4 regions of the Bradyrhizobium sp. GW821-FHT13H06 genome follow, and region 4 is predicted to be linked to each of the others. Evidence: predicted binding sites of a transcription regulator. Region 4 holds the regulator's gene; each other region holds the start of a gene.
What was found. The regulator PhoB, encoded in region 4, activates phosphate uptake and scavenging genes when phosphate is short. The targets are predictions, from matches to a motif close to TGTCATNNANCTGTCAT.

Region 1 (7,434 bases), on a different contig from region 4:
GTCGAGCAGCTCGAAAACGTCGCGGCTCTCGCGGTCCATCTTGTTGATGAAGGTGATGATCGGAATGTCGCGCAGGCGACACACCTCGAACAGCTTCCGGGTGCGCGCCTCGATGCCCTTGGCGGCGTCGATCACCATCACGGCGGAATCGACCGCGGTGAGCGTGCGATAGGTGTCTTCCGAAAAGTCCTCGTGGCCCGGCGTGTCCAGGAGGTTGAACACGAGGCCTTCGAACTCGAAGGTCATCACCGAGGTCACGACCGAGATGCCGCGTTCGCGCTCGATCTTCATCCAGTCCGAACGCGTATTGCGCCGCTCGCCCTTGGCCTTGACCTGGCCGGCGAGATTGATGGCGCCGCCGAACAGCAGCAGTTTTTCGGTCAGCGTGGTCTTGCCGGCGTCAGGGTGGGAGATGATCGCAAAGGTCCGCCGCCGCGCCACTTCAGCGGCAAGCGGGGAACGGGCCGGCGATTCGGCTGTGGTGATGGCGATGTCGGACATGGCGGGAGCGTGTGGCAGGGAAAACGGGCCTGATCAAGCCTCATTTGGTGATTGCGGAGCCATTCGGCCAGCCCCATATCGGCTTTCGGGAAGGACGGCCTTCCGTTTCTCAGCACCTCAGCCGCGGGGACGACCCTGCCTGAAATGGAGGGCCGTCATGGCCTGGAGCATCCTGTTTGTCGCCGGCCTTCTCGAGATCACGTGGGCGATTGGCCTGAAATACACTGAGGGGTTTACCAAGCTTGTGCCGTCGGTGATCACCCTGGTTGCCATGGCCGGCAGCGTCATCCTGCTCGGACTTGCGCTCAAATCGCTTCCGGTCGGAACCGCCTATGCGGTCTGGACCGGCATCGGCGCGGTGGGCACTGCGACGCTCGGCATCGTCCTGTTCGGCGAGCCGGCAACGGCCATGCGCCTTGCCAGCATCGCCCTGATCGTCGCCGGGATCATCGGACTGAAGCTCGTCACTTGACGAAGATCTGGACCAGCCACCACGTCAGCGCCGCGACGATGGCCGAGGCCGGGATCGTGATCACCCAGGCATAGACGATCGAGCTCGCGACGTTCCAGCGGACCGCCGAGACGCGGCGGGCGGCGCCGACGCCGACGATGGCGCCGGTGATGGTGTGGGTGGTCGAGACGGGAACTCCGAGATAGGTCGCCATGAACAGGGTCGCGGCGCCCCCCGTTTCGGCGCAAAAGCCCTGCATAGGCGTCAATTTCGTGATGCGCAGGCCCATGGTGCGGACGATGCGCCAGCCGCCCATCAGCGTGCCAAGCGCCATCGCCGCCTGGCAGGACAGCACCACCCAGAACGGCACCGAGAACTCGCTGCCGAGATGACCCTGCGAATACAGCAGCACCGCGATGATGCCCATGGTCTTCTGCGCGTCGTTGCCGCCATGGCCGAGCGAATAGAGCGAGGCGGAGGCGAATTGCAGGATGCGAAAGGCGCGATCGACCGCGAACGGCGTCGAGCGCACCGAGGCCCAGGACACGATCGCCACCAGCATCATGGCGAGCAGGAAGCCGACCAGCGGCGACAGCACGATTGCCAGCACCGTCTTGGACAGGCCGCTCCATACCGCGGCCGAAATCCCCGCCTTGGCCATGCCGCCGCCGACGAGGCCGCCGATCAACGCGTGCGACGACGAGGACGGGATGCCGAGCGCCCAGGTCACGAGGTTCCAGACGATCGCGCCGACGAGCGCTGCGAAGATCACCTGGGCGTCGACGACCGCGGGATCGATGATGCCGGTGCCGATGGTCTGGGCGACGTGCAGTCCGAACACCATGAAGGCGATGAAATTGAAGAAGGCGGCCCAGAACACCGCGAATTGCGGCCGCAACACGCGGGTCGAGACGATGGTCGCGATCGAATTGGCGGCGTCGTGCAGGCCGTTCAGGAAGTCGAACAGCAGCGCGACGGCGATCAAGCCGACCAGGATGGGAAGACCCAACGCGGCATCCACGGCGGCCCTGCCTTACACCTTGCGCATGATCTGAGCGGAAAACCGCAGGACACTTTTCCGGATCATGCGTTACACCTGCTCGATGACGATGCTGTTGATCTCGTTCGCGACGTCGTCGAAGCGATCGGCCACCTTCTCGAGGTGGTCGTAGATCTCGACGCCGACGATGAAGTCCATCGCATTGCCCTCGCGATGCTTCAGGAACAGCTCCTTCAGGCCGATGTCGTGGAGATCGTCGACCCGGCCCTCCAGCTTGCCGAGCTCTTCGGTAATGGCGGTCAGCATGGCGACGTTCGGGCCGATCGACTGCATCAGCGGCAGCGCACGCCCGACCAGATTGGCGCATTCGATCAGGAGCCCGCCGATCTCACGCATGGGCGGCTCGAAGGTACGGACCTCGAACAGCATGACCGCCTTGGCCGTCTGCTGCATCTGGTCGATGGCATCGTCAAGCGACGTGATGAGGTTCTTGATGTCGCCGCGGTCGAACGGGGTGATGAAGGTGCGCCGCACCGCCGTCAGCACCTCACGGGTGATGTTGTCGGCGTCGTTCTCGAACTGGTTGACGCGCTGGCAATAGACCGGCGTCTCCTCGCCCCCATTGAGCATGCCCTGGAGCGCGATCGCGCCCTGGATCACCGTCTGGGCATGCCGGTCGAACAGGTCGAAGAACCGTTCTTCCTTGGGCAGGAACGCACGAAACCAACGCATCATGGGGATAGGCTACCGGTTGGAAATGGTCAGGCCCGGAGGGCTGTCATGAAACTGTCATAGACCATTTTCGATCCGCGCGCGTGTCATCTCACGCCCGCGGAGCCGGGTCATCCACCGCTTTCATGCACCAGTGAAATTGATGCAAGATCAATCGCTTAGAGCGACCTGCGGAAGTAATGCGCGATTTCGCCGATGACGCCGCGGCGGAAGGTGAGCACGCAGATCACGAAGATCGCGCCCTGGATCACCGTCACCCACTGGCCGAAACCCGCCAGATATTGCTGCATGGCGATGATGACGAAAGCGCCGACCACGGGGCCAAAGATGGTGCCGAGGCCACCGACCAGCGTCATCAGCACGACCTCGCCCGACATCGTCCAGTGCACGTCGGTGAGCGAGGCGTTCTGCGCCACGAACACCTTCAGCGAACCGGCAAAGCCCGCCAGCGTGCCCGACAGGACGAAGGCCAGGAACTTGTACTGGTCGGTGCGGTAGCCGAGCGAGATCGCGCGCGGCTCGTTCTCGCGGATCGCCTTCAGCACCTCGCCGAACGGCGAGTTGATGATGCGGAAGATCAGGAGGAAGCCGGCAAGGAAGCCCGCCAGCACGACGTAATAGAGCACCGTCGGCTTGGAGAGATCGAAGATGCCGAACATGTGCCCCTGCGGGATGCCCTGGATGCCGTCCTCGCCGTGGGTGAATGGGGCCTGGAGATAGATGAAGTACAGGAGCTGCGACAGCGCCAGCGTGATCATCGAGAAATAGATGCCCTGGCGGCGAATCGAGATGTAGCCGGTGATGATCGACAGGACGAACGCCGCAGCGATGCCGACGAGGATGCCTAGCTCCGGCGGCAGCGCCCACACCTTCAGCGCATGCGCGCTGCAATAGCCCGCCGTGCCCAGGAACATCGCGTGGCCGAAGGACAGCAGGCCGCCGTAGCCGATCAGCAGATTGAAGGCGCAGGCAAGCAACGCAAAGCACAGCGCCTGCATCACGAAGAAGGGATAGACTCCCGTGAATGGCACGGCCGCCAGCAACAGCGCCATCACCACGAACACGATCATCTCGTCGCGCATCGCGCGAGGGGTCACCGGCAGTGTGTCGTCCGTCAGGGTTGTCATCTCAGGCCGCCCTTCCCGTCAATCCCGTTGGCTTCACCAAGAGCACCAGCACCATCAGCACGAACACGACGGTGTTGGAGGCCTCGGGGTAGAAATACTTGGTCAAGCCCTCGATCACACCGAGCGCGAAGCCGGTGATGATGGAGCCCATGATCGATCCCATGCCGCCGATCACGACCACCGCGAACACCACGATGATGAGGTCGGCGCCCATCAGCGGTCGCACCTGGTTGATCGGCGCCGAGAGCACGCCGGCGAGCGCGGCAAGGCCGACGCCGAGACCGTAGGTCAGCGTGATCATGCGCGGCACGTTGATGCCGAAAGCGCGCACCAGCGTCGGATTTTCGGTGGCGGCGCGCAGGTAGGCGCCGAGCTGCGTCTTCTCGATCAGGAACCAGGTCGCAAGGCACACCACCAGCGAGAACACGACGACCCAGCCGCGATAGACGGGTAAGAACATGAAGCCGAGATTCATGCCGCCCTTGAGCTGGTCCGGAATGGCGTAAGGCAGGCCGGAGGAGCCGAAATAGTTCTGGAACACGCCCTGCACGATCAGCGCAATGCCGAAGGTCAGCAGCAGGCCGTAGAGATGATCGAGCCCGGTCAGCCATTGCAGCATGGTCCGCTCGAGGATCATGCCGAAGATGCCGACGATGATGGGCGCGAGCAGCAACGCCCACCAGTAGTTGATCCCGCCGAGGTTCAGCAGGAAATAGGCGACGAAGGCGCCCATCATGTAGAGCGCGCCATGGGCGAAATTGATGATGTTGAGCATGCCGAAGATCACGGCAAGCCCGAGACTGAGCAGCGCGTAGAACGAGCCGTTGATCAGTCCCACCAGTAGCTGAGCGTATAGAGCCTGCATCGATCCCGCACCCGGTCCCTTCGGCGTTCCCTGAAAGTCGCCCGCAGGCCTCGAGGCCTGCGGGCCGTTATCTTACTTCTTCAACAGCGCGCACTTGCTCTCGGCCAGCGGCGTGAAAGCCTGGTCGCCCGGCACCGTGCCGACCAGCTTGTAGAAGTCCCATGGCCCCTTGGACTCCGAGGGCTTCTTGACCTCGAACAGATAGGCGTTGTGGATGGTGCGGCCGTTGGGCTGGATCTCGCCCTTGCCGAACAGGTCGTCCTCGGTCGGCATCGACTTCATCTTCTCGACGATCTTGGCACCGTCATGCGAATTGCCGCCGAGCGCTTCGAGGGCCTTGAGATAGTGACGCACGCCGGCATAGACCCCGGCCTGCACCATGGTGGGCGGGGCATTGTTCTTCATCTTCTCGGCGAAGCGCTTGGAGAACGCCCGCGTCTTGTCGTTCATGTCCCAGTAGAACGTCTCGGTGAAATTCAGTCCCTGCGCCGTCTCCAGGCCGATCGCCTTGACGTCGGTGAGGAAGAGCAAAAGCGCCGCGAGCTTCTGGCCGCCCTTGCCGATGCCGAACTCGGCCGCCTGCTTGATCGTGTTGGTGGTGTCGCCGCCGGCATTGGCAAGGCCGATGATCTTGGCCTTGGAGGCCTGCGCCTGGAGCAGGAAGGAGGAGAAGTCCGGCGTGTTGAGCGGGTGCTTGACGCCGCCGACCACCTTGCCTCCGTTGGCCGTGACGACCGCGCTGGTGTCGCGCTCGAGCGCCGCACCGAAGGCGTAGTCCGCGGTCAGGAAGAACCAGGTGTCGCCGCCGGCCTTCACCAGCGCCTGGCCGGTGGTGTGGGCCAGCATGTAGGTGTCGTAGGTCCAGTGCACGGTGTTGGGCGAGCACTGCGCATTGCTGAGGTCGGAGGTCGCCGCACCCGAATTGATGTAGACGCCGTTCTTTTCCTTGATCACGTTGTTGACGGCGAGCGCCACGCCCGAGTTCGGCACGTCGACGATGACGTCGACCTTGTCGACGTCGAACCACTGCCGCGCGATCGCGGTGCCGATATCGGGCTTGTTCTGGTGATCGCCGGAGATGACGTCGATCTTCCAGCCCTTCGCGGCGAGGCCGGAATCCTCGACCGCCATCTGCGCGGCGAGCGTCGAACCGGGGCCGCCGAGGTCGGCGTAGAGCCCGGACTGATCGGACAGCGCGCCGATCTTGACCGTCTTGTCCTGCGCCGACGCGACGCCTGTTGCGGCGAAGGTGAGCGCGGTGGTCAGCAGCAATGACGCAATCGACCTGGTCTTCATGCAACTTTCCTTTTTGAATTTTCTCGTTGGCAGTTCTTCAACTTGAGCGGTCTCTTCGGAAAATCGCTACACACTTTGCGCTGACGCGGCGCTCCGGGTCCTGATCATGCTCTAGACACCCAAATAGGTGTGCAGCTTGTCCATGTTGGCGGCGAGCTCCGAGTTGGAGAATCCGTCAATGATCTTGCCGTGCTCGACCACGTAGTAGCGGTCGGCGACGGTGGACGCGAAGCGGAAGTTCTGCTCGACCAGGAGGATCGTGAAGCCCTCCTTCTTGAGCCGCGCAATGGTGTGACCGATCTGCTGGATGATGACGGGCGCAAGGCCCTCGGTCGGCTCGTCCAGCATCAGGAAACTCGCACCGGTACGCAGGATGCGCGCGATCGCGAGCATCTGCTGCTCGCCGCCCGACAGCTTGGTGCCCTGGCTGCCCAGCCGCTCCTTCAGGTTCGGAAACAGATCGAAGATCTGGTCGAGCGGCAGTCCGCCCTCGCGGACGACCGGCGGCAACATCAAGTTCTCCCGCACGTCGAGGCTGGCGAAAATGCCCCGCTCTTCCGGGCAGAACGCGATGCCCATGCGCGCGATCCTGTCGGAGGTCGCGCGTATGATCTCCTGGTTGTTGAACTTCACCGAGCCGGAGCGCTTGCCGATGATGCCCATGATCGACTTCAGCGTGGTCGTCTTGCCGGCGCCGTTACGCCCGAGCAAGGTGACGACCTCGCCCGCGTTCACGTCGAAGTTGATCCCGTGCAGGATGTGGGACTCGCCGTACCAGGCTTCGAGGTTGCGGACTTGGAGGATGGGTCCGCCGGTCGCGGCCCTGGCCGGGGCCTCGGCGATCGCAGTGTCAGGCATGACCGGCTCCCAGATAGGCTTCCTTGACGCGCTCGTCCTTGGTGAGCTCGGAGTAATGGCCCTGCGCGAGCACCTGCCCGCGCGTCAGCACGGTGATGATGTCGGAGAGATTGGCCACGACGCTCAAATTATGCTCGACCATGAGGATGGTGTATTTCGCCGAAATGCGCTTGATCAGCGCCGCGATCTTGTCGATGTCCTCGTGGCCCATGCCGGCCATCGGCTCGTCGAGCAGCATCATCTCTGGGTCGAGCGCGAGCGTCGTTGCTATCTCAAGTGCGCGCTTGCGCCCATAGGGCATCTCGACCGCCGGCGTGTTTGCAAACTCGCTGAGGCCGACATCGTTGAGCAGCTCGCGCGCGCGATCGTTGAAGCGGTTGAGCACGGACTTGGAGCGCCAGAAATCGAACGAGGAGCCGTGCTGGCGCTGAAGCGCGACACGGACGTTTTCCTGCGCGGTGAGATGCGGAAATACCGCCGAAATCTGGAACGAGCGCACGAGGCCCATGCGGGCCACGTCGGCCGGCGCCATCGCCGTGATGTCCTGCCCCTTGTACAGGATTTTCCCGGCTGACGGTTTGAGGAACTTGGTCAAGAGATTAAA
Region 2 (7,434 bases), on a different contig from region 4:
GCACAATGCGCGGAAGCGCTTGAGCGAGGTCAGCGCCTTGTCGACGGCATCGGGCGCGAGCAGACCCGTGCTCTGCACCTCGCGCCCGAGGCCGCACAGGGTCTTCTCGTTGAAGATCGGGATGAGGCTCCGCGTCAGTCCCTCGTAGACGACGAGACGGACCGAGTTGGAGCCGATGTCGATAACCGCGACGCTCGAGCCGCGCTTGCGCGGCCGCTTCACGTCGCAGATCCCCGATCAGGATTGATGACGTTCGTTCCGGCGCGTGAGACGACGCGGCGAGGATTCCTTGAGCGACTTTCCACGGCCAGACAGACTCGGATTTGTCATGAAGTAGTTGTGGACGTTGAAAGGCTCCTCGCCTTTCGCGGTCTTCATACGCGTTGACGACCCGTCCGGCAACAACTGCCAGCTCTGCTCATTGTCCTTCAGATTGGCGACCATGATCTGTTCGAGAACCTGCTGATGCACCGTTGGATTTTGCAGCGGGCATAGCACCTCGACGCGGCGGTCGAGGTTGCGCGGCATCATGTCGGCGGACGAGATATACACAGCCGCTTTCGCGCTCGGCAGGCCCTGGCCCATGCCGAAGCAGTAGATTCGGCCGTGTTCCAGGAAGCGCCCGATGATCGACTTGACGCGGATGTTCTCCGACAGGCCGGGGATGCCGGGCCTGAGGCAACAGATGCCGCGCACCACGAGCTCGACCTGGACGCCGGCCTGGGAGGCCTCGTAGAGCGCGTCGATGATGTCGGGGTCGACCAGCGCGTTCATCTTCATCCAGACCGCGCCGGTCCAGCCGTGCCGCGCATGCGCGGTCTCGCCTTGAATGTGCTCGATGATGCGCTTGCGCAGCGTCAGCGGCGACACCGCCATCTTCTCGAGGTCGCTGGGCGCGGCATAGCCGGTGATGAAATTGAACACGCGCGCGGCATCGCGGCCGATGGTCGGATCGGAGGTAAAGTAGGAGAGGTCGGTGTAGATGCGCGCGGTGACCGGATGATAGTTGCCGGTGCCGGTATGGACGTAAGTCGTGAGGCTGCCGCCCTCGCGGCGCACCACCATCGAGAGCTTTGCGTGCGTCTTCAATTCGAGGAAGCCGTAGACGACCTGCACGCCGGCGCGTTCGAGATCGCGCGCCCAGCGGATGTTGGCTTCTTCGTCGAACCGCGCCTTCAGCTCGATCAAGGCCGTGACCGATTTGCCGGCTTCGGCCGCTTCCGCGAGCGCACGCACGATCGGCGAGTTGTTGGAGGTGCGGTAGAGCGTCTGCTTGATCGCGACGACATCAGGGTCGCGCGCGGCCTGCTGGAGGAACTGCACCACCACGTCGAAGGATTCGTAGGGGTGATGGACGACGAGGTCCTTCTGCCGGATCGCGGCGAAGATGTCGCCGCCATGCTCGCGCACGCGCTCGGGGTGGCGCGGCACGTAAGGGGTGAATTCGAGGTCAGGCCGGTCGAGCCGCGTGAGCTGGGAGAGCTCGTTCATCGCGAGCACGCCGTCGACCAGGAACACCTCGTCGTCGGCCGCCGACAGCGCATGCTGCACGAAGCTGCGCAGCTCCTCCGGCATCTTGGCGTCGATCTCGAGCCGGATCACCGACCCGCGCCGGCGGCGCTTCAACGCTGTCTCGAACAGGCGGACGAGGTCCTCCGCCTCTTCCTCGATTTCAAGCTCGGAGTCGCGGATGATCCGGAAGGAGCCCTGGCCGTGCAGATTGTAGCCGGGGAACAGGCGGTTGATGAACAGGGCGGTCGCCTGCTCCAGCGAGATCAGGCGCACCGTGCCCTCGGCGGGCAGGCGGATGAAGCGGTCGATCTTGCCGGGCATGCGGATCAGCGCGTTCATCTGCTTGCCGTCGGCGGCGCGCGTGAGCTGGAGCGCGATGGTGAAGCCGAGGCTCGGAATGAACGGGAAGGGGTGGGCCGGATCGATCGCGAGCGGCGTCAGCAGCGGGAAGACGTTGTTGAGGAAATAGTCCTCGATCCAGGTCCGTTCCGACTTGGAGACGTCCTTGCCGTCGACCAGCACGATGCCGACCTCGGCCAGCGCGCTGCGCAGGTCGCGCCAGATCGCCTGCTGGTCCGAGGCGAGCTGGGAGACGGTGCGGTTGATCAGCGCGAGCTGCTCCGACGGCGTCAGGCCGTCCGGGCTGCGCTCGGCAATGCCCTCGCGCACCTGGGCCTTGATGCCGGCGACGCGGACCATGAAGAACTCGTCGAGGTTATTCGCCGAGATCGACAGGAACCGCACCCGCTCCAGCACGGGGTGGCTGGGATTGACCGATTCCTCCAGGACGCGGCGGTTGAAATGCAGCCAGGACAGCTCGCGGTTGATGAACCGTTCGGGACTGGATGCGATCGCCGGAAGGCCCTCGGCCTCCGGAATTTTTTCTTTAATTTCAATGGCTTGCGCAGAGTCCATCAGAAGTCGGTCCATCCTGTCTCGCCTCACTTTGCGACTTATGCGCAAAACCCCGGGGAGCATGTGTTACAGCGATGACGTTTCGATGACATTGATGTTCCGCCGTTCCGCCGCGTCAAGCCGTTGCGGAAGGCGTCGGGGCCCATGGGCCCGATCAGGGGTCCCGGAGCAGTTCGGCGGCGAGCGCCCGGGTCACCGGGCGGCCGAGCCGCAGGGCTTCGCTGTCGAGCAGCTCCACGGCCTGCCGGGCCGCGGCCGAGGATCGCTCCAGGCGGGTGGCGAGATAGCCGACTACGCTCTCGTCCACGGTGAGCTGGCGGTCGGCGCAGAATTTGACGATGAGGCCGCGAAAGAGCTGGTCGTCGGGGGGCAGCAGCGCGACCACTGGAACGGCCCGCAGACGCGAGCGCAGGTCGCGAAGCTCGATCTCCAGCGCGGCCGGCACCTCGCGTCCGGTGAGGAGGACATAGGCGCCGTCCTCGCGGGCGAGGTTCATCAGGTGAAAGAGGGCGCGCTCGTCAAAATCCTTGGCCTTGAGATCCTCGACCACCAGCGCGCCGGTGGCGAGCGCGCCCGGAACGCCTGCCGCGGTCAGCGCATTGGCCGTGGTCGAGCGGGCGCCGGCTTCCTCGGCCCAGATCGCGGCGAGATGGCTCTTGCCGCTTCCTTCGGGGCCGGCCAGCCACATGATCCGGTTCGGCCATTCCGGCCAGCTGTCGATCAGGCCGAGACCGGCCGCATTGGCGGGGCCTTCGAGGAAGTTGTCCCGGCTGAGGCTCTCCGCATGCGGAAGCGCGAACGCCAATTGTCGGGGATGGACGCGGCCTGCCACGCTTGCTTTGCTCCATGCCGGCGCGCCGGCCCGTTTGAAGAGGTTCGACTTGATCGTGCGGGACTTGATCTTGCGAGACTTGGCCTTTTGCGGGGCCGCATCCCGGCTCATTTGGCCTCGATCGTGCTCATGTGCCGCAGCCACTCGACGAGATAGAGCGACACGGAGGAGAGCGTGAAGATCGTGACGAGACCCATCAGGATGATATCATAAGGTGCCGGCTTGAAGCCGAAGGCAAGCGCCGCCAGCACCAGCGCCGCGAACGCCACCTGTGCCACGGTGTTGAGCTTGGACACCATCGATGGCTTCATTTCGACCGGCCGGTCGAACAGCCAGGATACGATCACGGCGGCGACGATCATGATGTCGCGCGAGACCACCAGGATCACGATCCAGCGCGGGATCGCGCCCCAGATGCCGAGCGCCATGTAGATCGAGACCAGCAGTGCCTTGTCCGCGAGCGGATCGAGCAAGGCGCCGAGCTCGCTCGTCATGTTGAAGCGCTTGGCCAAAAAGCCGTCCACGGCATCGCTGATGCCGGCGATCAGGAAGGCGGCGAACGCCACCTCCATTTGGCTCGACACGATGGCCCAGACGATGATCGGGACCAGCATGATGCGGCCCAGGGTAATGATGTTCGGAATACTCACGAAAGCGCTTCCCGGCACCCGGTCTGACCTCGAATCCGGCCCCCGCGGGAGGCTGAACCGGTTGATATCTACATAGTATAGGCAGGAGCGCCATGCGAGCCATTGCGTGTCCCCGGAATTCGACGTAACCAGCCGCAAACCCACTGGAAATCGGGCATGACCGACCGCAAAAACGGCCTCACTTACGCCGATTCAGGCGTCGATATCGACGCGGGCAACCGCCTGGTCGACCTGATCAAGCCGATGGTGCGCGCCACCGCACGGCCGGGCGCCGACGCCGAGATCGGCGGCTTCGGCGGCCTGTTCGACCTCAAGGCGGCCGGCTTCAAGGACCCGGTCCTCGTGGCCGCGACCGACGGTGTCGGCACCAAGGTCAAGATCGCGATCGAGACCGGGCTGCATGGTGGCATCGGCATCGATCTCGTTGCCATGAGCGTCAACGACCTCGTGGTGCAGGGCGCCGAGCCGCTGTTTTTCCTGGACTATTTCGCCTGCGGCAAGCTTGATCCCGAGGCCACCGCCGCGATCGTCGCGGGCGTTGCGGAGGGGTGCCGCGAATCCGGCTGCGCCCTGATCGGCGGCGAGACCGCCGAGATGCCCGGCCTCTACAAGGACGGCGATTATGACCTCGGCGGCTTTGCCGTCGGCGCTGCGGAGCGCGGTACGCTGCTGCCGCGCAAGGACATCGCCGCTGGCGACGCCGTGATCGGTCTTGCTTCGTCAGGCGTCCATTCCAACGGCTTCTCGCTGGTGCGCAAGATCGTGGAACAATCCGGTCTCGGCTTCGCGGCACAGGCGCCGTTCGCGCCCGTGATGACGCTCGGCGGCGCGCTGCTGACGCCGACGCGGCTCTACGTCAAATCCTGCCTGCGCGCGATCCGCGAGACCGGCGCGGTGAAGGGGCTCGCCCACATCACCGGCGGCGGCTTCACCGACAACATCCCGCGCGTGCTGCCGAAGGATCTGGGCGTCGGCATCGATCTGGCACGCCTGCCGGTGCTGCCGGTGTTCAAATGGCTGGCGGCGCAGGCCGGCATCGCCGAGCTGGAGATGCTCCGCACCTTCAATTGCGGCATCGGCATGATCGCGATCGTCGAGCCCGACAAGGTCGATGAGGTCGTCGAGGTCTTCACCGACGCCGGCGAGACCGTGGCGCAGCTCGGCACCGTGATCCCGGCCGAAGGCGAGCACCGCGTCGTCTACAACGGCCACCTCGATCTGGCGCTGTGATGAAGCGCCGCGTCGCCATCCTGATCTCCGGCCGCGGCTCCAACATGGCCGCGCTGATCAGGGCAGCCAGCACGCCGGATTTTCCGGCGGAGATCTCGCTCGTCGTCTCGAACAAGCCCGGTGCGCTCGGACTGGAAAAGGCGAGGGCGAGCGGCGTCAACACGCTGGTGATCGAGAGCAAGCCGTTCGGCAAGGATCGCGCCGGCTTCGAGAAGGTGCTGCAGGCAGCGCTCGATCGGCACGGCATCGAGCTGATCTGTCTGGGCGGCTTCATGCGCCTGTTCACGGCGGAATTCACCAGGGCCTGGTACGGGCGGATGCTCAACATCCACCCCTCGCTGCTGCCATCCTTCCCCGGCCTCGATCCGCACGGCCAGGCCTTGCGCGCCGGCGTCAAGCTGTCGGGCGCGACGGTGCATTTCGTCATCCCCGAGACCGACGCCGGCCCGATCGTGATGCAGGGCGCGGTGCCCGTCAGCGACCACGACACGGGGGATACGCTGTCAGAGCGCATCCTCGAAGTCGAGCACCGCATCTATCCCGAAGCTCTGCGGCTGCTCGCGACCGGCAAGGTCCGGATCGAGGGCGATGTCTGCAGGACGGACGGAAGCGCGGCGTCGGAGAATTTTCTGGTGTCGCCGGTGGTGAGCTGAAGCGACATCTCGCTGCGCCTGCCGCATAACAAAATCCCCCGGCAGAGCCGGGGGCAACGTCATGATCTCTCGCTTGTCGAACGCGAGAGAAATCAGGAGACCTTGAGGTTCTCCGCGGATGTCTTGCCGCGGTTCTCCACGAGGTCGAATTCAACCGCCTGGTTCTCGTTGAGGGTGGAGAGTCCGGCACGCTCGACGGCGGAGATATGGACGAACACGTCCTTGTCGCTGCCGTTCGGCTTGATGAACCCATAACCCTTGGTCGGGTTGAACCATTTGACGGTGCCCTTTTGCGGCATCGCTAGTCTCCTCCACTAGATAAAAAAAGACGCGGCCGCTTTTCGCGTGCCACGCCACAAACGGGTTTTCCGGAAGCCTGTTCGAGTCTTGAGTCTCAATGTCGCGAAACGCACAGCAGAGCGGCCAATTCCGATTGTGGCCGATATTGCAACATGAAAATCGCGCGTTAGCAAGCAGAGCGCGAATTTCAAGACCGCGGTTGGTACCATCGTCTGCTATTTGCGACCTGTGGCCGCGGAACCACAATCGAGGGCAATAGCCTCGGGGACAGCGGGCCAACCGGTTGACCCTCCGTTGCAGTTCGGCACAAATCGCGACACGGCGCGAGCCGCTCGTGTTGCATTTTTGCGGGCCGCCCTTTGCTTTGGGATTTAGTCGTCATGCGCTGCACCTCGCAGCCGTCCGGGACACGGCAGACGATCGGGCTGGACCGCGTCCGCCGGATCGCGGCAGCGGTCGCCAACACGTTTGCAGCCATCGCGCTTGCGCTCGTCGTAACGATGTCGGCCGCGACATCCGTCCTCGCGCAAAGTCCGACGCCCACTCCGACCCCGACACCCACCCCGACGCCCACACCGTCGCCGACCCCGGTCCCGATGCCGACCGCGATTAATTACGATCAGTCGGCCGGCAACAGCATGCTCAATTTCGGCTCGGGATTTCTGGAGCGGCTGGGCAACCAGGCCGCCAATGGTTTCGACCGATCGTTCCGGACCAATTCCGGCGGCGGCGGTGCTTCCGCAAGCACGGAAGATCCGCGCTACCGTACCTGGTTCGAGGGCTACGGGATCTCGGTCCGCACTGAGGCGCAGGGCGATTTCGTCGGCGACAAGCGCAGGACGTTTGGCGGCGTCGCCGGCCTCGGCGCGCGGCTCGCGCCCGGTGTCAACATCGGCTTCTCCATCGACCAGAGCCACACCGACATCGACGTGCCGCTCGCGCTCCAGTCGGCCACGCTCGACCTGACCCAGCTTGGCTTCAATGGTTCGGTCGACAAGGGTCCATGGACCTGGGCCTTTGCCGTGGTGCACGGTTTCGGCAAGGTCCGGTCCAGCCGCGACACAGGTCTTGGCCTTGCGACCGCCGGCTATCACGCCGCGGTCGACGGCGCGCTGACCGAGATCAGCTATTACTGGACCAGGGACCAGATGCGCATCGTGCCCAAGGGCGCGCTCGAATATGTGCGCGCCACCAGTGCCGCATTCCAGGAATCCGGCGGTCTCGATCCGCTCAGCGTCGGCTCGACGGCGCTCTCCCGCGCACGCATGATGATCGGCGCCGAGATCGGCCGTTACTTCATCTTCGACCAGAAGATTCTGGACCTCTCGGCCTACGGCAAGCT
Region 3 (7,434 bases), on a different contig from region 4:
CAACCAGTACGGCACGCGGCGCGGCAACCATGAAGTGATGATGCGCGGCACCTTCGCCAACATCCGCATCAAGAACTTCATGCTGAAGGGCGCCGACGGCAACATTCCGGAAGGCGGCCTGACCAAGCACTGGCCCGACGGCGAGCAGATGTCGATCTACGACGCCGCGATGAAGTACCAGCAGGAGCAGGTGCCGCTGGTGGTGTTTGCCGGCGCCGAATACGGCAACGGCTCCTCGCGCGACTGGGCGGCGAAGGGCACGCGTCTGCTCGGCGTGCGCGCCGTGATCTGCCAGAGCTTCGAGCGCATCCACCGCTCCAACCTGGTCGGCATGGGCGTGCTGCCGCTGACCTTCGAGGAAGGCACCTCGTGGTCGTCGCTGGGCCTGAAGGGCGACGAGAAGGTCACGCTGCGTGGCCTCGTCGGCGACCTCAAGCCGCGCCAGAAGCTGACCGCGGAGATCGTCTCCGGCGACGGTTCGCTGCAGCGCGTTTCGCTGCTCTGCCGCATCGATACGCTGGACGAACTCGACTACTACCGCAACGGCGGCATCCTGCACTACGTGCTGCGCAAGCTCGCGGCGTAAGCGCGGATTTGTGAACGATGGCTCACTGCGAAGTGAGTAGAAGCCTAAACGAAGGCGGCCTATCAAAGGCCGCCTTCGCGCGTTTGCGGTACGTTTCAGATGGGCTCGCCCGGCGGAAAACCTTCCCTTGGACGGTTGGCTGGACGGACGAATGTACCGTGCCCCGTAAGACTACGGTGACCATCCGGCGATAAGATTCCCCTTCCCACGAGCAATGGTGTGCGGCGTTCGACATGACGACAATGACGGCTTCTCATCCGATTTCGCGCTGGTCCAATGCCCTCTGGACGGGAGCTCTCGGCATCTGCGCGATCGTCGCCGTCATCCGCCCCGCGCAGGCTGATCCCCGCGCCGTTGTTGAATTGTTTACCTCGCAGGGCTGCTCCTCCTGCCCGCCCGCCGACCAGATCATCGGCGATCTCTCGAAAGACCCCTCGATCATCGCGTTGAGCATGCCGATCGACTATTGGGACTATCTCGGCTGGAAAGACACGCTGGCGGACTCGCGCTTCTCTGCACGGCAGCGTGCCTATTCGCGCATGCGCGGCGACCGCGAGGTCTACACGCCGCAGGCCGTCGTCAACGGCTCCACGCATGTCATCGGCAGCGATCGCGCCGGCATCGAGAATGCGATCGGCAAGACCGACAAGGGCACCGGCGTGATGAGCGTGCCGGTGACGATGTCACTGTCGGGCAAGCACATCAACGTCTCGGTGGCCGAAAGCAAGGAGCCCGCGGTCTCGCACGGCGAGGTCTGGATCTGCTCGATCGCCAAGTCGGTGCCGATCGCGATCACCCGCGGCGAGAATCGCGGACAGCAGGTCACCTATCACAACGTGGTGCGCAACCTGCTCAAGGTCGGCGACTGGACCGGCCGTCCGGAAAGCTGGACGGTGCCGATCGAGAACCTCACGCGCGATGGCGTCGACGGCGCGGTGGTCTATGTCCAGGACGGCAGCCGGGAGAAGCCCGGCCCGATGCTTGGTGCGGCCTACACGTCGCTGCATTGAAGGCGCGCTTCGACTCTTCCGACTCGAACACTTTTCAACCCTCATGGTGAGGAGGCGCGTCAGCGCCGTCTCGAACCATGCAGGCCCTGCTCCCGCAGCGTGGCCTTTGATCCTTCGAGACGCCGCGCGTAGAGCGCGGCCCTCAGGATGAGGGGAGAGTGTCTTTCCGGAGATGTTTGGAGAGACCGTCACTCGCCGCGATAGAAACAACACAAACAAAAAAGGACCAACTCGCGTTGGCCCTCCTTGCCGTGCGCACAGACCCGATCCTGTTCGACCCCGGGGGGCTGGGGGCTGAGGAATCCGGAACCGAAAGGACCGGGTCAACGCACAGGACTCTTTATCGCAGTGCAGGGCGGCGGGCGGTGGGCGGAAAAGCGGCGATACTATGATTCCTGCTAACGATCCCGTGACGGTTTGCCGCGACAAAGTTCCACCCCTGCGTGTGCCCTGACTCGCAGCGGATTCGGTGGGTTGAGCCCCCTTGCGGCGCGGAACGGTTGGCGCAATCATGCAATTGTCATGAGCGCGGTTCCGGGGACGGTCTTCGCGGACGCGGTCATGGCGTGCGATGAGGAGGCGCTTCCCATGAGCCTGATGTCGGAGGATGCCGATCCGAGCGAGCAGCGCGCGGCGGCGCGCCCCGCCGCTGCGAATGCGCAGCCGAACCGGGTGACGTTCAACCGGCTCGAGCTGCACCGGATTCTCAATCTCTACGGCCGCATGGTTGCCGACGGCGAATGGCGCGACTACGCCATCGATTTCCTGAAGGACCGCGCCGTGTTCTCGGTCTATCGCCGCGCCTCGGAGGTGCCGATCTATCGCATCGAGAAGGACCCGCGGCTCGCGCGCAAGCAGGGCATGTACAGCGTGATCTCGGCGACCGGGCTGATCCTGCGCCGCGGCCATGAGCTCGAGCGGGTGTTGCTGGTGATCGATCGGAAGCTGGCGGTGGTGTAGCCGTACGAAGGGTGCGTTGGGTGGGCAAAGGCGCAAAGCGCCGTGCCCACGATCTCTCGCCATCGTTACGTTTGGTGGGCAGCTTTCGCTTTGCCCATCCTGCAGCAGCCGTGATGTGCGCGAACTTCGTAGCCCGGATGAGCGAAGCGACATCCGGGTCTTGTCTCGCAGCGTTCCCGGGTATCGCGGAGCCTGTCATCGGGCGGCGCTTTGCGCCGACCCGTTGGCTCACCCGGGCTACAGAACCTACCTCTCCGGCACCGTGCTTGCGCCCTCGCCGAGGTCCCGCTGCATCATCACCGTGTCCAGCCAGCGGCCGAATTTCAGCCCGACATTGGGATGCGTGCCGATCATCTTGAAGCCGGCTTTGGTGTGCACGCCGATCGATCCGGCGTTGGCGGAATCGCCGATCACCGCGATCATCTGGCGAAAACCGCGCGCCTCGCATTCGGTGATCAGCCGTTCCAGCAGCAACGAGCCGACGCCGCGGCGGTGGAAGGAGGGATCGAGATAGATCGAGTTCTCCACCGTGAAGCGGTAGGCCGGCCGCGGCCGGTAGGCGCCGGCATAGGCGTAGCCGGCAATGCTGCCGTCGAGCATGGCGACGAAATAGGGATAGCCGCCGTCGATCAGCGTGCGGTAGCGACGCGTCATCTCGGCGAGGTCGGGCGGCTCCAGCTCGAATGTCGCCGTGCCCTCGCGGACGGCCTGCTGGTAGATGGCGGTGATGGCGGGAAGGTCGGCCTCGGTGGTGGGCCTGATTTCGGGTGCGGACATGGCGCGGAGATTAGAGCGTTCGCACGGAGGCTGGAAGAGCCCCGGCTGCCTCAGCACCCGTCATTGCGAGCGAAGCGAAGCAATCCAGAAATGCATCCGCGGAGGGACTCTGAATTGCCTCGTCGCAAGGGCTCCTCGCAATGACGAGGAGAGGCATGGGTCCACAAACAAAAACCCCGGCCTTTCGGCCGGGGTTCATGTCCGTTCTCTCTCGTCGTTGCGCTTACTCGCGCTGGCCGAGCAGCTGCAGCAGCAGCGTGAACAGGTTGATGAAGTTCAGGTACAGCGACAGCGCGCCGGTGATGGCCGCACGCTCTGCGATGTCACCGCCGGCCGAGGCGTAGCCGTAGATGTAGTCGTTCTTCAGCCGCTGCGTGTCCCAGGCGGTGAGGCCCGAGAACACCAGCACGCCGACCACCGACACGATGAACTGCAGCATCGAGCTGGCCAGGAACAGGTTCACCAGGCTGGCGAGGACGATGCCGATCAGGCCCATGAACAGGAACGAACCCATCCCGGTGAGGTCACGCTTGGTGGTGTAGCCGTACAGGCTCAGCGCACCGAAGGTCGCCGCGGTGATGAAGAATACCCGCACGATCGAGGTGTGCGTGAACACCAGGAAGATCGACGACAGCGAGATGCCCATCAGCGCCGAGAACACCCAGAACAGGATCTGGGCGGTCGAGGGGGCGAGACGGTTGATGCCCGCCGAGATCACGAACACCATCGCGAGCGGCGCGAGCATGAACAGCCACTTCAGGGGGCTGACGAACATGGCGTAGCCGAACGGCGTCAGGAACAGCTTGCCGACGCGGACCGCTTCCGGGGTCGCAACGTCGGTCACGGCGGCCATGTAGACGCCGAGGGCGGCCAGGCCAGTGATGGCCAAGCCGATGGTCATGTAGTTGTAGATGCGCAGCATGTAGGCGCGCAGGCCGGCATCGACCGTCGCGGCGTCAACACGCCCGGCGGCCCTGCCGAAAGGAGAAGCGTAGTTACGGTCTAGGTCCGACATGGTCGAAATCCCGCTGGTTGGCCGGTCCGGCATGAGGGTCGCCATGCCGCCGGTTCGTCAAATTCTATCTCGGATTACCAATCGCTGCCGACTAAATTCTAGCTAACAATCGGGTCTCCGAACCCATCCGATATGTGGGAAACTAACACATTCGGTGCAACCGTCCACGCGCGGCTGAATGTCGCCCTCGGCTACAATCCTGACGGGCGGCCATGGTTAATCGCAGGAATCGTGCGATTCCGCTCCCGCGCGGCGACCCGCTACATTTTGTCACAAATTCCGCAACACCGTCGCGGGCTTTTTGTTCAACGCCAGCAGCGTGCCGGCGAGTCCCAGCCCGACGGTGACCACGAGGGCGGCCGCGACCACGCCGGCCGCGCTGCCGGCCTGCCAGACGAAGCTGAGCGTCATCAGCCGCGTCACGATCATCCAGGCCGCGATGCTGCCAGCGATCACGCCGAACACCGCGGTGGCGAACCCGATCAGGAGGTACTCCAGCGCATAGGCGCCGAGCAGCCGCAGCCGCGTCGCGCCCAGGGTCTTCAGGATCACCGCATCGTAGACCCGGTGGCGGTGGCCGGCTGCGAGCGCCCCGCCCAGCACCAGGATCGCCGAGATCAGGGTGACGGCACTGGCGCCGCGGATCGCCAGCGCCAGGTTGGTCACCACCGAGCCGACCGTCTCCATCACCTCGCGCACGCGCACGCTCGTCACCATCGGATAGGCGTCGGCCACCTGCTTGATGATCTTGCCGTCACCCGCGGCATTGCCGCCGGCCTCGGTCAGGGTTGCGATATGGGTATGTGGGGCGCCCTTGAAGGCGTTCGGCGAGAAGACCAGGACGAAGTTGATGCCGAGCCCTTGCCAGTCGATGGTGCGCAGATTGCCGATTCTCGCCGGGATGTCGCGGCCGAGCACGTTGACCACGATCTCGTCGCCGAGCTTGAGGCCGAGTCCGTCGGCGATCTTCTTCTCCATCGAGACCAGCGGCGGCCCGGAATAGTCGGCGCTCCACCATTCGCCCTCGACTACCTTGGAACCTTTCGGCAGCTCGCCGGTGTAGGTCAGGCCGCGGTCGCTCTGCAGCACCCATTCGGAATCGGTCGTCGGCTTGAGTTCCTCGGCGCGGACGCCGCGCGCGGCGACGATGCGCCCGCGCAGCATCGGCACGTCCTCGACCTTCGCGCCGGGCGCGATCTGGCGCAGATAGAGGTCGAACTGCTCGGCCTGCGCGCTCGGAATGTCGATGAAGAAAAAGGATGGCGCCTGATCGGGCAGAGCTGCGAGGAACTGCCGGCGCAGATTGCCGTCGATCTGGGTGATGGTGACGAGCACGGCGAGCCCGAGCCCCAGCGACAGCACGACCGAAGGCGTCAGCGCGCCGGGCCGGTGGATGTTGGCGATCGCCAGGCGCAGCATCGGCAGCCGCGTCCGCGGCAGCCGCCGCGCGATGGTCATCAGCAGGGCGGCGATGCCGCGCAGCAGGGCGAACACGACCACCGAGGAGGCGACGAATACCGCGGCGATGCGCTTGTCGAAGGAGAGGCCGATCACAACCGCGATGAGCAGGGCGATCACGAGCCCCATGAACAGGAGATAGCCCAGGCGCGGCCGGTGCCATTCCGAGCTGATGGTGTCGCGGAACAGCGCGGCGACCGGCACGTCGTGCACGCGGCCAAGCGGCCACAGGCCAAAGGCCAGCGCGGTCAAGAGGCCGTAGACGAAGGACAGCGCGAGTTCGTCGGCATGCACGGCCGGCACCACGGGCAGCGGGAGCAGCTTGCCGAACAGGCCGACGATCGCAAAGGGCATGGCGGCGCCGAGCACGAGGCCGATCACCGAGCCGATGCAAGCGAGCAGCATGACCTGCGCAAGATAGATGCCGAAGACGTCGCGCCCGGTCGCGCCCACGGCCTTGAGGGCCGCGATCACCTCGAGCCGGCGGTCGATATGGCTCTTCACGGCATTGGCGACGCCGACGCCGCCGACCAGCAGCGCCGCGAGGCCGACCAGGGTCAGGAACTGCGTGAAGCGGCTGATGTTGCGCTCGAGCTGCGGCGAGGCATTGGAGCGGCTGCGAATCTCCCAGCCGGCCTGCGGCACGGCGTTGCGGGCGTCCGCGATGAAGGCTTCGGTGGCGCGCTCGTTGTTCGCGGCATCGGGCAGCTTGACCCGGTAGACCCAGCGCACCAGGCTGCCGGGCTGGATCAGGCCCGTGGCGCGCAGGCCCGCCTCGCTGATCAGGAAGCGTGGCCCGAAGCCGATGCCGCCGGCGAGCTTGTCGGGCTCGGATTCGACCGTCGAGCGGATCTGGAAGGTCGCCGAGCCAATGGTGACGCGGTCGCCGGTCCTCAGCGAGAGCCGCGCCAGCAGCGTCGGATCGGCGGCGGCGCCGAACGCGCCGTCACGCTCTGCGAGCAGGTCGGACATCGCCAGGGGCGGTGCCAGCGTCAGCTGGCCCAGCAACGGATAGGTGTCGTCGACCGCCTTCATCTCGACCAGCGCCAGCTTGCCGTCAGTCGTGCGCGCCATGCCGCGCAAGGTCGCCGCCGTCGACAGCGTGCCGCGCGAGCGCAGGAAGGCGACCTCTTCGGGCTTGGCCTCGCGCTGGAACAGCACGAAGGAGACGTCGCCGCCGAGCAGCGTGCGGCCTTCGCGCGCGAGGCCGTCGGAGAGGCTCGCGGACACCGAGCCGACGCCGGCGATCGCCATCACGCCGAGCGCGATGCAGGCGATGAAGACATAGAAGCCGCGCAGGCCCCCGCGCAATTCGCGCAGGGCATAGCGCAGCGACAGCGCAACGCCGCCCGGCCTCGCGAATGGTTCGACTGCCGCGCTCATGCCGGCGCAGACTGCGTGTCGATGCGCCCCGAGCGCAGGCGGATGACGCGATCGCAGCGATGCGCGAGCGAGGAATCGTGCGTGACCAGCACCAGGGTCATGCCGCGCTCGGCGTGCTTGCTGAACAGGAGATCGACGATCTGTTTTCCGGTTGTCTCGTCGAGATTGCCGGTCGGCTCGTCGGCGACGAGGATCGCGGGATCGGGCGCCAGCGCGCGCGCCAGCGCAACGCGCTGCTGCTCGCC
Region 4 (7,434 bases):
CGCCTGACGTCTTGATCCAGTCGCGCATTGCCTTCTTCGGCGCGAGCTCCGGAGGTGTTGCGACGTTGAGCTGGAATTTGAAGCGCTCGGCGGCATGTGCCCAGGACGCCAGCACGTTGTTGTCGTCGCCGGTCCAGGCCACCGTCTTGCCCTCGATCGGGCCGCGATGCTCCTCATAGGTCATGAGGTCGGCCATCACCTGGCAGGGATGCGACCGCCGCGTCAGGCCGTTGATCACGGGCACGGTCGCATAGGCCGCAAGCTCCAGGAGCGCCTCGTGATTGAGGATGCGGATCATGATCGCATCGACATAGCGCGACAGCACCCGCGCGGTATCGGCAATGGTCTCGCCGCGACCGAGCTGCATCTCGGCGCCGGTGAGCATGATGGGCTCACCGCCGAGCTGGCGCATGGCGACATCGAACGACACCCGCGTCCGCGTCGAGGGCCGCTCGAAAATCATCGCCAGCGTCTTGCCTTCGAGCGGCCTGACCGGCTGGTGCGCCTTCTGCTTCGCCTTCATGGCGGACGAGGCGGCGAGCATGCTCTTGAGCTCCGACAGCGGCAGCTCGTTGATGTCCAAAAAGTGCTTTGGAGCTTTATTGGGCGTCTTGCTCATCAGCTTGCCGCCCGCTTGGTCTGGCTGGACGAGATCGCAGTGCAGGCGCGTTCGAGCCGCCCGACGCTGTCTTCGATCTCCGCCTCGGTAACGATCAAGGGCGGCAGGAAGCGCACGACGTTGTCGCCGGCTCCGACGGTGAGCAATTTTTCGGCGCGCAGCGCCGCGACGAGATCGCCCGAGGGCACCACGGCCTTGATGCCGATCAGGAGCCCCTCGCCGCGCACCTCGCTGACGACATCGTGATGGCGATCGATCACGGAGGCGAGCTTCTGCTTCAGCAGCAGCGACATTTTCTGCACGTGATCGAAGAAGCCGGGCTTGAGCATGACATCGAGCACGGCGTTGGCAGCCGAGATCGCGAGCGGATTGCCGCCGAAGGTCGAACCGTGCGAGCCCGGCCCCATGCCGCGTGCAGCGTCGGCGGTGGCGAGCACCGCGCCGATCGGGAAACCGCCACCGAGCGCCTTCGCAAGCGACATCACGTCGGGCACGACGCCGGTGCGCTTGTAGGCAAAGAGTTCGCCGGTGCGGCCCATGCCGGTCTGCACCTCGTCGAAGGCGAGCAAGAGGCCGCGCTCGTTGCAGAGCTCGCGCAGTGCCTTCAGGAATGCGGGAGGCGCAGAACGAACGCCGCCCTCGCCCTGGATCGGCTCGATGAGAATACCGGCGGTGTTCGGGCCGATCGCCTTCTTCACGGCTTCCAGATCGCCATGCGGCACCTGGTCGAAGCCGTCCATCGGCGGGCCGAAGCCCTCGAGATATTTTGCAGAACCGGTGGCGGCCAGCGTCGCCAGCGTGCGGCCATGGAAGGCGCCCTCGAATGTGATCATGCGATAGCGCTCAGGATGCCCCTTGGAGAAGTGATGGTGGCGCACCAGCTTGATCACACCTTCAAGCGCCTCGGCGCCGGAATTGCAGAAGAACACGAAGTCCGCAAAACTTTCATTGCACAGACGCGCCGCGAGCTTCTCGCCGTCCGGGCTCTGGAACAGGTTCGACATGTGCCAGAGCTTCGTCGCCTGCTCCTGCAACGCCTTGACCAGCGTGGGATGCGCATGGCCGAGCGCATTCACCGCCACGCCGGAGGTGAAATCGAGATAGCGATCGCCATTGGTCGCGATCAGCCAGCAGCCTTCTCCGCGCTCGAAACCGAGGTCGGCCCTGGCGAAAACGGGGAGCAAATGCGGCGCGGCGCTGTTGGTCATGACGTCACTTGAATGTTGCGGACGGTGTGACGCGTGCATTACGCAACGCACCATTGACCGGCCCGGAAAACGAAACGTGCCGCCTTTTAAGGGCGGCACGTAGCACTATCTTATGCCTGGCAAGACGGGTGTCAATGCCGCCCGGAAAGCCCCGCGAAACGCTGAATCCGTAGTCTTGCGGTGCCGATTTTGCGGGTTTTTCACCACGGAACATGTGGACGCGAGTCGGCGGACTCTTGCGCGGGAGTCACGCCATATTGTAGCGTTTGGACTGTCAGATACGACATCTCGTGCAGCAGTTCTGATCCCTTAAGTCCTCATGTACCGGCGTAAACGTTCGGGCGTCTTGAGCGCGCCCGGCGAGCCTTAAGGGATTCTGGCGGCACGGGTTTTTGAAGGCTTAGGCAATCGCTGCGAAGGCCCCAGGATGGCAGGCGCGCAGCGAGGGAAAGGGTGCAATGACGGTTTTGACCTGGTCCGATGATCGCGTCGAGCAGCTGAAAAAGCTCTGGGAGGCCGGACTTTCGGCCAGCCAGATCGCGGCGGAGCTCGGCAATGTGACCCGCAATGCCGTGATCGGCAAAGTGCACCGGCTCGGCTTGTCCGGCCGCGCCAAGAGCCCTTCATCGGCAGCGCCCCGGCCGCGCAAGGCGCGGCCCGCGCAGCACATGATGCGGGTGACCCGCCCCGTCGCCCGCGGCAACACCGCGCTGGCGCAGGCCTTCGAGGTCGAGGTCGAGGCCGAACCCGTCACCTACGACAATGTGGTGCCGATGAGCCAGCGGCTGTCACTGCTGGAGCTGAACGAGGCGACCTGCCACTGGCCGGTCGGCGATCCCTCGAGCCCGGATTTCTTCTTCTGCGGCGGCAAGGCGCTCTCCGGCCTGCCCTACTGCGCCCAGCATTCGCGCGTGGCGTATCAGCCGGCGGCGGATCGCCGCCGCGCACCGGCGAAGCCGGGCACGCGCTGAGCTCGCGGAATTCTCTGATCAAGACCGCAGCCGTCACACGATGACGGCTCCAGTTGCTCGGTGTCATCCCCGCGAACGCGGGGATCCATAACCACAGGGCGCAATCGTTGCGCGGGATGGTCACTCCGAGTCTTCGCCACACCAGGTCCTGTGGTTATGGATCCCGGGCTCGCGCTACGCGCGCCCCGGGACGACAGCTGAGATTGTGGCCACAGCTGCCAGCAAACAGCTCACCCGACCTTACGCCTGCTCCGCCTTCGCAAACCGATCGTCCAGCGCATAGCCGGCGCCACGGACGGTGCGGATCGGATCCTGCTCGCGGCCGAGATTGAGCAGCTTGCGCAGGCGGCCGATATGGACGTCGACGGTGCGCTCGTCGATGTAGATGTCACGGCCCCAGACGCTGTCGAGCAGCTGCTCGCGCGAGAACACACGGCCGGGATGCTCCAGGAAGAACTCCAGCAGACGATATTCGGTCGGGCCGAGATCGATCGGCCGGCCCGAACGCGCCACGCGGCGCTTGTCGCGGTCGAGCTCGATGTCGCCATAGGCGAGCACGGTGGCGAGCCGCTCGGGGCTGGCGCGCCTGAGCAGACCCTTCACGCGCGCCAGCAGCTCCGGCACCGAGAACGGCTTGACGATGTAATCGTCGGCGCCGGTCGCAAGACCCCGCACCCGCTCGCTCTCCTCGCCGCGCGCGGTGAGCATGATGATCGGCAGCTGCTTGGTCTCGGGCCGGGTGCGCAGCCGCCGGCACAGCTCGATGCCCGACAGGCCCGGCAGCATCCAGTCGAGCACGATCAGATCGGGAATGTGCTCCTTGAGGCGGGTGTCGGCGTCATCGCCGCGCATCACCGTCTCGACGTCATAGCCGTCGCCTTCGAGGTTGTAGCGAAGAAGCTCGGTGAGAGCTTCCTCGTCCTCAACCACCATAATGCGTGCGCCCATGTTGTCGTCGCTCCTTAGGTATTCGGGATCGTCGTGGCGAAGTTCGTCATGTCGCCCTTCGGCCGCTTGTCGGTGATCGCCTGGCCCTCGATCATGTAGAACACGGTCTCGGCGATGTTGGTGGCGTGGTCGCCGATCCGCTCGATGTTCTTGGCGCAGAACATCAAATGGATGCAGAACGAGATGTTGCGCGGATCCTCCATCATGTAGGTGAGGAGTTCGCGGAACAGCGAGGTGCAGATGGCGTCGACTTCCTCGTCGCCCTTCCACACCGCCATCGCTGCCGGCAGATCGTGCGCGGCATAGGCGTCCAGCACCGACTTGACCTGCTGCTGCACGAGGTCGGTCATGTGTTCCAGGCCGCGGAACAGTTTCAGCGGATGAAAATCCGTTTCCAGCGCTGCGACACGCTTGCCCATGTTCTTGGCGAGATCGCCGATGCGCTCGAGATCGGTCGCGACGCGCATGGCCCCGACGATCTCGCGCAGATCAACGGCCATCGGCTGGCGGCGGGCGATGGTGAGCACGGCGCGCTCCTCAATGCGCTTCTGCAGCGTGTCGAGTTCGGCGTCGGTGGCGACGACGCGCTGACCGAGCGTGACGTCGCGGCGGATCAGCGCGTCGACGGAATCGACGATCATGCGCTCGGCGATGCCGCCCATCTCGGCGACCAGGCGCGTGAGTTCCTGGAGGTCGGTATCGAAAGCCTTTGCGGTATGTTCAGAACCCATGTTCCGTCTCCTCAGCCGAACCGGCCGGTGATGTAATCCTGCGTGCGCCGGTCGCTCGGCGACGTGAATATCTTGCTGGTGTCGTCGAACTCGATCAACTCGCCGAGATACATGAAGGCGGTCTTGTCGGAGACGCGCGCCGCCTGCTGCATGTTATGGGTGACGATCGCGATCGTGTAGTTCTCGGACAATTCCTGGATCAGCTCCTCGACCTTGGCGGTCGAGATCGGGTCGAGCGCCGAGCACGGCTCGTCGAACAGGATCACCTCGGGCCGCACCGCGACGGTGCGGGCAATGCAGAGGCGCTGCTGCTGGCCGCCGGAGAGCGACAGGCCGGAGGCGTTGAGCTTGTCCTTGACCTCGTTCCACAGCGCGCCGCCGCGCAACGCCTTCTCCACGCGACCGTCCATCTCGGACTTCGAGATCTTCTCGTAGAGGCGGATGCCGAAGGCGATGTTCTCATAGATCGTCATCGGGAACGGGGTCGGCTTCTGGAACACCATGCCGACCCGGGCGCGCAGCAGATTGAGGTCGAGCTTGGGGTCGAGGATGTTGGTGTGGTCGAGCAACAGCTGGCCGGTGGCGCGCTGGCCCGGATAGAGGTCGTACATCCGGTTGAAGATGCGCAGCAGGGTCGACTTGCCGCAGCCGGACGGGCCGATGAAGGCCGTGACGCGATTGGTGCCGAGCGCCAGATTGATGTTCTTCAGCGCATGGTGCTCACCGTAGTAGAAATTGAGGTTGCGCGCGGTGACCTTGGCAGGCGCCTCGGGCAGCGGCTGCGAGCCGGGATGAACGGTCGGCGCGCTTACGGAAATAGACATTTCACTCATTTTGCGGTCCTCTCGGCACCAAGGATGCGGGCGCCAATGTTCAGGGCAAGCACAGTCAGGGTGATCAGCAGCGCCCCGCTCCAGGCGAGTTGCTTCCAGTAGGCGTAGGGGCTCTGCACGAAGTTGTTGATGGTCACTGGCAGGTTGGCCATCGTCTTGTCCAGGCTCAGGCTGAAGAACTGGTTGGACAGCGCGGTGAACAGCAGCGGTGCGGTTTCGCCGGCGACGCGGGCGGTGGCGAGCAGCACGCCGGTGATGAGGCCGGAGCGCGCCGCACGGTAGGCGATGCGCTTGATCACCAGCGAACGCGGCAGACCGAGCGCGCTGGCGGCTTCACGCAGCGGGTTCGGCACCAGCAGCAGCATGTCCTCCGTGGTGCGCACCACGACCGGGATCACGATCACGGCGAGCGCCAGCGCACCAGCGATGGCCGAGAAGCCTCGCATCGGCACCACGACCGCACCGTAGATGAACAGGCCGATGATGATCGAGGGCGCCGAGAGCAGGATGTCGTTGATGAAACGGATGACCGAGGTCAGCTTGTCGTTGCGGCCGTATTCGGCAAGATAGGTTCCGGCGAACATGCCGAGCGGCGCGCCGATACCGACGCCGATCGCGGTCATGATCAGCGAGCCGACGATGGCGTTGCGCAGGCCGCCCTCGCTCGATCCGGGCGGCGGCGTGTCTGCGGCGAAGACCTGAAGGTTGAGCCCGGCCAGACCGTTGTAGAGCAGCGTGATCAGGATCAGCGCGAGCCAGGTGACGCCGAAGGCGGCGGCTGCGATGCAGAGGCCGCGGATGACGATGTCCCAGCGGCGGCGGCGCGAATAGATCGGGTTCATGGCTTCACTTTCCGGCCTTGGTTTCCAGGCGCATCAGCATCAGCCGCGCCGCCGCGAGCACGAAGAACGTCAGCACGAACAGGAGCAGGCCGAGCAGGATCAGGCCGGACTGGTGCAGGCCGTCGCTCTCGGCGAACTCGGATGCGATCGCCGCCGAGATCGTGGTGCCCGGAGCGAAAATCGATGAAGAGATGCGGAACGAATTGCCGATGATGAAGGTCACGGCCATCGTCTCGCCGAGCGCGCGGCCCAGCGCCAGCATGACGCCGCCGATGATGCCGACGCGGGTATAGGGGATCACCACGCTGCGCACGACTTCCCACGTGGTGCAGCCGACGCCGTAGGCGGCTTCCTTCAGCACCGGCGGCACCGTCTTGAACACGTCGACCGAGATCGAGGTGATGAAGGGCAGCACCATGATGGCGAGGATCAGCGCGGCATTGAACAGGCTGAGATAGGACGGGGGACCGGCGAAGATCGCGCCCAGCACAGGAACGCCGTCGAAGATCTTGATCATGGCGGGCTGGAATGTGTTGGCCAGGAACGGGCCCAGCACGAAGAAGCCCCACATGCCGTAGATGATCGAGGGAATGCCGGCGAGCAGCTCGATCGCCATGCCGATCGGGCGGCGCAGCCATTGCGGACAAAGCTCGGTGAGGAAGATCGCAATGCCGAGACCGACGGGAATGGCGATCAGCATCGCGATGAAGGAGGTGACGAGCGTGCCGTACATCGGCCCGAGCGCGCCGAGCACGGGCGGATCGGCCGAAGGGGCCCAGCGCTGCGTCCACAGGAACGACAGGCCGTATTCCTTGATCGCCGGGAAGGCGCCCACGATCAGCGAAAGGATGATGCCGCCGAGAATGAGCAGCACCGAGATCGCGGAAAGTCGCGTGATCCAGTAGAAGGTGACGTCACCCAGCTTGAACGCGCTCAACGCCTTGGCGCGGTCATAAGGTCCGGCAGCATCAATCACGTTGCTCTCGACAGCCATTTCTGCCACGCCGATCCCCTGTTACTGAATGATATCGTTTTCTAAGTCGAATTCTAAGTCGGTGGTCTCGTGCTCCGGACGCTCGCGGATCGCGAGATTGGTCCGGAGGACGGTCGTTCGCGGGGTCCGAGCGACGGTGCGGTCTTCGCGCCGCACCGTCTTCCGGAACAGAAGAGCGCCTTAGCTCTTGATATCGGCTGCCCAGGTCTTCTCGATCAGCTGGACGACGCTGTCCGGCATCGGGATGTAGTCGAGCTCTTCAGCCAGCTTGTCGCCCTTCTTGAACGC

Region 1: a site for PhoB is predicted at 2,729-2,745, ahead of AC1RQP_RS05205 (DUF47 domain-containing protein). Genes of this name have one in related genera too.
Region 2: a site for PhoB is predicted at 2,502-2,518, ahead of AC1RQP_RS04795 (RNA degradosome polyphosphate kinase). Genes of this name have one in related genera too.
Region 3: a site for PhoB is predicted at 2,104-2,120, ahead of AC1RQP_RS15000 (DUF2794 domain-containing protein). Genes of this name have one in related genera too.

The regions. Positions count from the first base shown of each region.
Region 1 covers NZ_JBXAPN010000001.1:1,080,721-1,088,154, forward strand. The annotation lists gene AC1RQP_RS05190 (peptide chain release factor 3) at 1-501, opposite strand, end outside; gene sugE (quaternary ammonium compound efflux SMR transporter SugE) at 659-973, shown strand; gene AC1RQP_RS05200 (inorganic phosphate transporter) at 966-1,973, opposite strand; gene AC1RQP_RS05205 (DUF47 domain-containing protein) at 2,043-2,687, opposite strand; gene AC1RQP_RS05210 (branched-chain amino acid ABC transporter permease) at 2,843-3,811, opposite strand; gene AC1RQP_RS05215 (branched-chain amino acid ABC transporter permease) at 3,813-4,676, opposite strand; gene AC1RQP_RS05220 (ABC transporter substrate-binding protein) at 4,749-5,972, opposite strand; gene AC1RQP_RS05225 (ABC transporter ATP-binding protein) at 6,084-6,830, opposite strand; gene AC1RQP_RS05230 (ABC transporter ATP-binding protein) at 6,823-7,434, opposite strand, start outside.
Region 2 covers NZ_JBXAPN010000001.1:990,778-998,211, reverse strand. The annotation lists gene ppx (exopolyphosphatase) at 1-222, opposite strand, end outside; gene AC1RQP_RS04795 (RNA degradosome polyphosphate kinase) at 238-2,427, opposite strand; gene AC1RQP_RS04790 (P-loop NTPase family protein) at 2,582-3,259, opposite strand; gene AC1RQP_RS04785 (CDP-alcohol phosphatidyltransferase family protein) at 3,367-3,909, opposite strand; gene purM (phosphoribosylformylglycinamidine cyclo-ligase) at 4,066-5,139, shown strand; gene purN (phosphoribosylglycinamide formyltransferase) at 5,139-5,792, shown strand; gene AC1RQP_RS04770 (cold-shock protein) at 5,885-6,091, opposite strand; gene AC1RQP_RS04765 (autotransporter outer membrane beta-barrel domain-containing protein) at 6,473-7,434, shown strand, end outside.
Region 3 covers NZ_JBXAPN010000003.1:535,040-542,473, forward strand. The annotation lists gene acnA (aconitate hydratase AcnA) at 1-586, shown strand, start outside; gene AC1RQP_RS14995 (DUF1223 domain-containing protein) at 820-1,596, shown strand; gene AC1RQP_RS15000 (DUF2794 domain-containing protein) at 2,185-2,556, shown strand; gene AC1RQP_RS15005 (GNAT family N-acetyltransferase) at 2,803-3,333, opposite strand; gene AC1RQP_RS15010 (Bax inhibitor-1/YccA family protein) at 3,557-4,348, opposite strand; gene AC1RQP_RS15015 (ABC transporter permease) at 4,619-7,189, opposite strand; gene AC1RQP_RS15020 (ABC transporter ATP-binding protein) at 7,186-7,434, opposite strand, start outside.
Region 4 covers NZ_JBXAPN010000017.1:15,165-22,598, reverse strand. The annotation lists gene argF (ornithine carbamoyltransferase) at 1-619, opposite strand, end outside; gene AC1RQP_RS38285 (aspartate aminotransferase family protein) at 619-1,827, opposite strand; gene AC1RQP_RS38280 (GcrA family cell cycle regulator) at 2,286-2,798, shown strand; gene phoB (phosphate regulon transcriptional regulator PhoB) at 3,039-3,746, opposite strand; gene phoU (phosphate signaling complex protein PhoU) at 3,761-4,477, opposite strand; gene pstB (phosphate ABC transporter ATP-binding protein PstB) at 4,489-5,310, opposite strand; gene pstA (phosphate ABC transporter permease PstA) at 5,307-6,152, opposite strand; gene pstC (phosphate ABC transporter permease subunit PstC) at 6,157-7,146, opposite strand; gene pstS (phosphate ABC transporter substrate-binding protein PstS) at 7,327-7,434, opposite strand, start outside.